Regions from separate parts of the Limnobacter sp. genome, predicted to be linked through region 1. Evidence: predicted binding sites of a transcription regulator. Region 1 holds the regulator's gene; the other holds the start of a gene.
The links. Region 1 encodes sigma-54, which starts transcription at its own class of promoters, with help from an activator protein. Its sites were predicted from a motif close to TGGCANGNAANCTGCTTT; they were not measured.
Positions count from the first base shown of each region.

Region 2: the regulator sigma-54 is predicted to act here: its motif matches at 1,921-1,938, upstream of P0D43_RS14190 (PQQ-dependent methanol/ethanol family dehydrogenase).

Region 1 is NZ_CP121330.1:1,037,368-1,041,479, reverse strand. Features, by position in the region: gene lptC (LPS export ABC transporter periplasmic protein LptC) at 1-215, shown strand, start outside; gene lptA (lipopolysaccharide transport periplasmic protein LptA) at 212-793, shown strand; gene lptB (LPS export ABC transporter ATP-binding protein) at 790-1,545, shown strand; gene P0D43_RS05035 (RNA polymerase factor sigma-54) at 1,558-3,078, shown strand; gene hpf (ribosome hibernation-promoting factor, HPF/YfiA family) at 3,119-3,448, shown strand; gene P0D43_RS05025 (PTS sugar transporter subunit IIA) at 3,559-4,029, shown strand; gene hprK (HPr(Ser) kinase/phosphatase) at 4,034-4,112, shown strand, end outside.
Region 2 is NZ_CP121330.1:2,983,330-2,987,441, reverse strand. Features, by position in the region: gene P0D43_RS14200 (quinoprotein dehydrogenase-associated SoxYZ-like carrier) at 1-743, shown strand, start outside; gene P0D43_RS14195 (quinoprotein relay system zinc metallohydrolase 1) at 740-1,717, shown strand; gene P0D43_RS14190 (PQQ-dependent methanol/ethanol family dehydrogenase) at 2,020-3,765, shown strand; gene P0D43_RS14185 (hypothetical protein) at 3,853-4,107, opposite strand.

The sequences.
Region 1 (4,112 bases):
TGGTAGTGACCAGCCAAGACGAAGGGCTTGTGACCACCATGAAGTCTGAAGAAATACGAATTGACAACATCACCAACGAAATTTCCACCGACAAGAATGTATTGGTAACCCGGCCTGGCCAAAGGTTTGAGGCACAGGGTGCAACATTGAACAACGACACAGGCGAATTGATAGCGCAAGGCTCGGTCAAATTTCGCATAGAGGCAAAACGATGAAATGCTCCAACTGGATTTCCATGGCACTGGCAGCACAGGCACTGGCTTTCGGGGTCAGCGTGCACGCACTGGAAGCTGACAAACGGCAACCTACCACCATCGACGCCAACCAGATGACGTACAACGAAAAGTCAAACGTGAACGTGTTTACAGGCAATGTGTTGCTAACGCGCGGAAGCCTTGTGATTCGCGGCGACAAACTCACGTTGACTGAACGCAGCGACGGCACCCAATTCGCCACAGTGGAAGGAAAACCCGCCCGCTTCAAACAACAACGCGACTCTGAACGCCCCAATGAAGTCTTGCTGATCAACGGCACTGGCAACACGATTGAATTTGACGGCGACAAATCGATTGTTACGCTGACCGGCGCAGCCAGCATTCAGAAAAGCACCAATGGTCAGCTGACTGAATCAATTTCCGGCACCAAAATTACTTATGAACAGAACACCGAATTTTTGAATGTGGTGGGCTCGCCCAACAGCAGCGGATCCTCTCGCGTGCAGGCAGTCATCAAGCCGAAAACCCAAACACCTGCACCAGCGCCCGAACCAGCGCCAAAAGGGGGCAGCAAGTGAGTAACACCCCCGCTCAAACCTTGACTGGTCAGGGCCGACTTCAGGCACTCAGCCTGCGCAAAGCCTACCGCAGCAAGCGTGTAATTGAAGACGTCTCACTGCATGTGGACACCGGTGAAGTGGTTGGCTTGCTGGGCCCCAATGGTGCTGGCAAAACCACCTGCTTTTACATGATCGTGGGCCTGGTCAGCGCCGACGAAGGCAATATCTGCCTCGAAGGCAGTGACATCACGCTTCAACCCATTCATGAACGTGCTCGGGCGGGACTCTCCTATCTTCCCCAAGAGGCTTCCGTATTTCGCAAGTTGACGGTGGAAGAAAACATTCGCGCTGTCCTGGAAATTAATCCACCCAAAGACAAAACGGTGGACCAAGCGGTTGAAGATTTGCTCAACGACCTGCAAATAGCGCACATTCGCACCTCGCTGGCCGCCTCACTTTCAGGTGGCGAACGCCGCCGACTTGAAATTGCGCGCGCATTGGGCAGCCAACCCCGCTTTATTTTGCTGGATGAGCCTTTCGCAGGCGTAGACCCAATCGCAGTGCTGGAAATTCAACGCATTGTGGCCTTTCTGAAATCGAAAGGAATTGGCGTGTTGATCACCGACCACAACGTGCGCGAGACGCTGGGCATCTGCGATCGTGCTTACATTATCAGTGCAGGTCGAGTATTGGCCTCGGGTAGTCCGGAACAAATTGTGAAGAACGACGATGTACGCCGCGTGTATCTCGGCGAACACTTCCGGATGTAAAGCTGAGCCCCCATGAAACAATCCCTTCAGCTTAAAGTTTCCCAAAATCTCACGCTCACGCCGCAGCTTCAGCAATCCATTCGATTGCTGCAACTGTCCACACTCGAACTGCAGCAGGAAATTCAACAGGCACTGGCCGAAAACCCGCTACTCGAGCTGGCCGATGAAGAGGCTGTTGAAGGCGAACGTACACTCAGCCTGGACAGCAGCAATGGCGAATTGCACGAGCCACAGGGCGACAGCTTCGAAGCCGAACCGGACCCACGCAAAGCCAGTGAGCCCGTCAGCGATCAACAAGCTGAACAAGACAACCAAAGCGAAGAAATTGTTCAACGCGAGACCATCGACTCCATTCAGGACAACTGGGAAGGTGACTGGCGCGACAACAGCGGCGCAGGTGCCGATGGCGACGAAGAAAAACCCGGCCTTCAACTGGCTGCGCCCGACAGCAGCCTGCACCAGCACCTCATCGACCAGCTGCGCATGACGCAGGCCAGCGAACGCGACAAAAACCTGGTGCTGTGGCTGATCGACTACCTTAGCGACGATGGCTACCTGACCGTTGAACTTGAAGACCTGTGGGAAACCTTGCAGGACGAACCCGACCTGGAGTTTGAAGAACTGAGCGCGGCACTGCGCCTGCTGCAAAGCTTCGACCCACCCGGCGTGGGCGCACGCAATGCGGCAGAGTGCCTGTTGCTGCAACTGGCCCAGCGCCGGGACATTACTTGCCAAACAAACCTGTACGGCAACTGCCAACACATTATCCGCGACCATTTGAGTTTGCTCGCCCAGCGTGACTTCACCAAACTGAAGAAAGCCCTGAATGTCGACGAAGACACTTTAAAGATCTGCCATCAAATAATCCGCTCGCTAGAACCTTTTCCCGGCGCGCGCTTTCGGCGCATTGACGACGATCATGTGGTGCCCGATGTCATTGTTAAAAAACTCAGTGGACAATGGCATGTGCAGCTCAACCCCGATGTGATGCCCAAAATTCGAATCAATGAAATGTACGCCTCGATCCTGAGGTCTCACCGTGGTCAAAGCGCACAACTCAGCGCGCAACTTCAAGAGGCCCGGTGGCTCTTAAAAAACGTTCAACAGCGATTTGACACTATTTTACGGGTGAGCCAAGCGATCGTAGAACGACAAATCGGCTACTTCAATCATGGCGAAATCGCAATGCAACCCTTGGTTCTGCGGGAAATTGCTGATTTACTGGGACTGCATGAATCGACCGTGTCAAGGGTTACCACGCAAAAATATATGTTGACGCCCTATGGGTTGGTTGAGCTAAAGTATTTCTTCGGAAGTCATGTTTCCACCGATTCAGGTGGGCAAGCTTCCAGCACGGCCATCCGTGCACTCATCAAGCAACTGATTTCTGCGGAGGACGCCAAGCAGCCGATATCTGACAGCCAAATCGCCGACCTACTCGGTCAACAGGGCATCGTGGTCGCAAGACGCACGGTCGCTAAATACCGGGAATCACTGAAAATACCCCCGGTGAACATGCGTAAGTCGCTTTAAAGTTAAAGCTTCCCCCCGCAGCAACGAAAGGAGATACCTTATGAACTTGAACATCAATGGTCATCATCTGGAAGTTACCCCAGCTATTCGAAATTATGTAATTGAAAAACTGGACCGGGTGAAAAGGCATTTTGATCACGTCATTGATGCATCGGTGACCATCTCGGTGGTCAAGCTGGTTCAAAGGGCAGATGTTACGCTGCACGTTCGCGGCAAAGACATACACGCTGAATCAAGTCATGAAAACCTCTACGCAGCCATTGATGCGCTGGCCGACAAACTCGATCGCCAGGTATTGCGGCACAAAGACAAACTTACCAATCACAATCACACGCCCATAAAACACCAAGTGGTAGAAGAAGCTGAATAAACCACTGTAATTTCAGGGAAATTCAAAAGGCGGACTTCAATCCGCCTTTTGTGTTTTTATGGCGTATAATCGGCCCCACGATTAGAAGCGGGTCTCAGGAATCAACAGCGATGAACTTGATCGCAAATCTACTTCCACCATCCAACATATTGTTGGACACACAGGTCACCAGCAAAAAGCGCGTGTTTGAACAGGCCGGACTGGTCTTTGAAAACAACCAGGGCATTGCACGGTCCAAGGTGTTCGACAGTCTTTTTGCGCGTGAGCGTTTGGGCTCCACTGGCCTTGGCCAGCAGGTGGCGGTGCCGCATGGCCGCATCAAAGGCCTGCGCGAACCCATCGCCAGCCTTGTGCGTGTGCAAGATCCCATTCCGTTTGATGCCCCTGACGGCCAACCCGTCAAGCTACTCATGTTTTTGCTGGTGCCTGAAAGCGCAAACCAGCATCATCTGGATATACTGTCAGAACTGGCTCAAATGCTGTCTGACAAGGATTTCCGTGAGAAACTCATGACAGAATCCGATCCTGGTGCCACTCACCAATTGATCGCCAACTGGGAGCCTTACCAACCCGCGAGTTAAGCCTGTGAAGCAACTGAAAGAACTGATCGAAGCCAACCGCAACAAACTCAAACTCGACTGGCTTGCCGGTTTAAACGGTGGTG
Region 2 (4,112 bases), 1.4 Mb from region 1:
CTGCGGCAGAAATGGGCGCAGTGAAGGCGGATTTAACTGGCGGGGATCCGCTGGGTTCCATGCAATGGCCCGACATGAAAGGACAGTTTTTCGACGCAACTGAAAAAACGGTGTTCGATTCCCGAATCAAGGTGACCGTGCCCCTGTTTGCAGAAGATGCGATGAATGTACCGGTGTCGTTTGATGCCTCGGCGATAGGAAAGGTGAAAAAAATCGTGGTGCTGGTTGATCGCAATCCGATTCGCAAAGTGCTTGAATTCATCCCGGAGAAAGCCAAGCCCGCCTTGAATTTCCGTTTCAAGCTGGAGCAGGCCAGCCCCATTCGTGTGGCTGCACTGGCTGAAAATGGCGTGTGGCATGTGGGCTATGCATTCATTGAAGCAGCCGGTGGCGGTTGTACTGTGCCGGGTGCAACACGGGCCGATGGCAGCTGGCCGCAAACGCTGAACAAGGTGGCAGGAAAAATGTTTGATGCCAATCAGTTGCGTGACGATGCCCGTTTGCGCGTGCAGGTATCGCACCCCATGGACACCGGTTTGGTGGCAGGCGTGCCGGCCTTCTACATTGAAGAAATGATTCTGCAAGACAAGAACAAACAAGTACTGGCCAAGCTGTACCCCTTCGAGCCTGTGTCTGAGAACCCCCTGTTTTCCTTTGACTTTGACAAAAAGCCGATGGGGCCGATCAGCCTGGTAGGGCGCGATAACAATGGCAACAGGATTGATGCGAAGGTGACGCAATGAGGGGTTTCAGTACCGTTGCCTTGGCGCTGAGTGCTTGCTGTGTTGTGTGGTCCGCCCATGCAGAATTGCCCAATGTGGCAAAGCCTGTGCCGAATCAGGCTGCGCTGGACTATGGCTTGAAAGCCACCAAACTGGCCGGTGGCTGGTATGTGATTGCCGGTGCCAATGATGATTTTTCGCAGGCCAATGGCTGCAACATTATCAACACCGGTTTTTACGTGGATGACGCAGGGGTGTATGTCATTAATACGGGCATTTCACGCCTTTACGGTGAGCAGCAACGCGCCTTGATTGATTCGATTGCCAAGGGAAAGCCGATCCGGCAAGTGATCGCTTTGAACCTTCACCCGGATTACTTTTTGGGTAATCAGGCCTATCCAAAAGAGGCTTTGGCCGCCACCAAGCTGACCCTTCAAGGCATCAAGGCGGAAGCCGTCTTGTATGAAACCAATTTGTACCGCTTGTGTGGCGACTGGATGAAGGGCACCGAGAGTGCCTACCCGTTACAAACAATTGCACCCGGTAATTTGAAAAACATGGGTGGCAAGTCCCTTGAAGCGGTGGAGTTGAAAGGCCACACCGATTCAGACCTGGTGTTGTTCGACCCGGATAGCAAAGTGATGTGGGCCGGGGGACTGGTGTTTTACAAGCGAATTGTGACCACCCCCCATGCAAAATTGAGGCCGTGGATTGAAAGCCTGAAAAAGCTGCAGGCCATGAAGCCCAAGGTGGTTGTGCCCAGCCACGGCCCGGTCAGTTGGGGCAGCGAGGCCATTGACCAAACACTGGATTACCTGAGCTGGTTGGACAAGCGCCTTGAAAACGCAGCTGCGATGGGTGAGGAAATGAATGATGTGATGAAGAAGGGCGCGCCAGAGCGATTCAGAAACTTTGCAGCCTACCCGGCGGAGTTTTATCGCAACGTGACCAATTTGTACCCCCTGTATGAGAAAGAGGCTTTGGGTGGATTCTAAGCACTTTTAAGTCAGGGTTAACGCTGTACCAAGTGTGTCAAAAAGGGACAGTTTGTGTGTTGCTGAACAGGTGAGCTGTTCCAATGTCACAAAACTGTCTCTTTTTTTTATGGTCGGAACGATTGAAATCACCTCAATGAAGCTTGGTTTGTAAAGTACTGATTTTATTGAATAAAAATTTTATTTAGATGAAATATTCTACTTGGCATGAAGCTTGCGCTAGGTTGTAACTGGGTAGCCCCGACTCTGCAAAAGAGGGGCGAGAACCTCAAAGTAACGGATGAAGAGAGGAGAAACAAATAATGCGCAAAACTCTGCTTAGCGCGATGGTAGCAACCGCACTGGCGATTCCCGCAGTGGCTTCTGCCGCTGTGACAGACGCAATGATTCAAAACGATGCCAAATCCACAGGCGATGTGTTGTCTTGGGGTATTGGTACAGAGGGTCAGCGTTACAGCCCATTGAAAGACATCAACGTATCGAACGTGGGCAAGCTGGTTCCAGCCTGGTCCTTCTCGTTTGGTGGTGAAAAACAGCGCGGGCAGGAAAGCCAGCCGCTGATTCACGACGGCAAGATGTTTGTGACCGGTTCCTATTCACGCATTTATGCACTGGACGCCTCCACGGGTGAAAAACTGTGGAAGTACGAAGACCGCCTGCCCGAAGGCATCATGCCTTGCTGCGATGTGGTAAACCGTGGTGCAGCCCTGTATGACAACCTGGTTATTTTCTCGACCCTGGACGCTCAGTTGATCGCCTTGGACCAGAACACCGGCAAGGTAGTCTGGAAAGACAAGATTGACGACTACGCAGCGGGTTACTCCAACACTGCAGCACCGATCATCGCCAATGGTTTGGTGTTGACTGGTGTGTCGGGTGGTGAATTCGGTGTGGTAGGTCGTGTTGAAGCCCGTAACGCCAAGACTGGCGAAATGGTGTGGCTGCGCCCAACTGTTGAAGGCCACATGGGTTACACCTTCGACAAAGACGGCAATAAGAAAGAAGCCGGTATTTCAGGAACCACCAACGCGACCTGGAAGGGCGATTTGTGGAAAACCGGCGGCGCTGCAACCTGGCTGGGTGGCTCATATGACAGCAAAACAGGCCTGGCCTACTTCGGTACTGGTAACCCAGCACCCTGGAACAGCCACCTGCGTCCCGGCGACAACCTGTACTCGACATCAACCGTTGCGATTGATGTAAAAACTGGTCAGATCAAGTGGCACTACCAGTCCACACCGAACGACGGTTGGGACTACGACGGTGTGAACGAGTTCGTGACCTTTGACATGAATGGCAAGCGCGTTGGTGCAAAAGCCGACCGCAACGGTTTCATGTATGTGAACGACGCCACCACCGGCAAGCTGGAAAATGCCTTCCCATTCGTGAAGAAAATCACATGGGCCAAAGGCATTGATCTGAAAACAGGTCGCCCGATTTTCGACCCGGCCAACCGCCCTGGTGACCCCACCAAGATGGACGGCAAGAAAGGCGAAACCGTGTTCTCTGCACCATCATTTTTGGGTGGAAAGAACCAGCAGCCAATGGCTTACAGCCCTGACACAGGTCTGTTCTATGTTCCCGCCAACGAGTGGGGCATGGGGATCTGGAACGAGCCTATCACCTACAAGAAAGGTGCCGCTTACCTGGGCGCCGGTTTCACCATCAAGACATTGCCAGGCTTTGACTACATCGGCGCCCTGCGTGCGATGAACCCCAAGACCGGCAAGATTGAGTGGGAAATCACGAACAATGCGCCTTTGTGGGGCGGTGTTTTGACCACTGGCGGTAACCTGGTGTTCTGGGGTACTCCGGAAGGTTTCCTGAAGGCGGCTGATGCGAAAACCGGTAAGGAAGTCTGGAAGTTCCAGACAGGTTCTGGTGTGGTTGCACCTCCCGTAACCTGGAAAGGCAAAGACGGTCAGCAGTACGTGGCTGTAGTGTCTGGTTGGGGCGGCGCTGTTCCCTTGTGGGGCGGAGACGTGGCCAGCAAAGTGAACTACCTTGAACAAGGTGGTTCCGTGTGGGTATTCAAGCTGATGAAGTAATCGGTTTGTGAAGTACATCAAGCCGCCCCGTGTGGGGTGGTTTGATGAGTAGTGAAGTAGTAGAGCGTTTTAGAAGTGTTGTCATTTTCACCCCTGAGTTTTCTGCCTGCTCCGCAGCGAACTTATGACGCAGACGGTTGAAACAAATTGCTCCTTGGGACCTTTTTCTGGCAATGATTGGGAGTCGGAAAAAGTTGTGGCGGTTTGTGAGTCTCCTAAACGAATGCGTCTTTTCTGCCCGGCCATGTGCCGGGCATTTTTTCGTCCATCCTCATAGTGAGTGATCCAAAAACCCTGTTTTTTGGTTTTCCCGATGGCAGATTGATAATCGTGGGTTTTCATCCCTG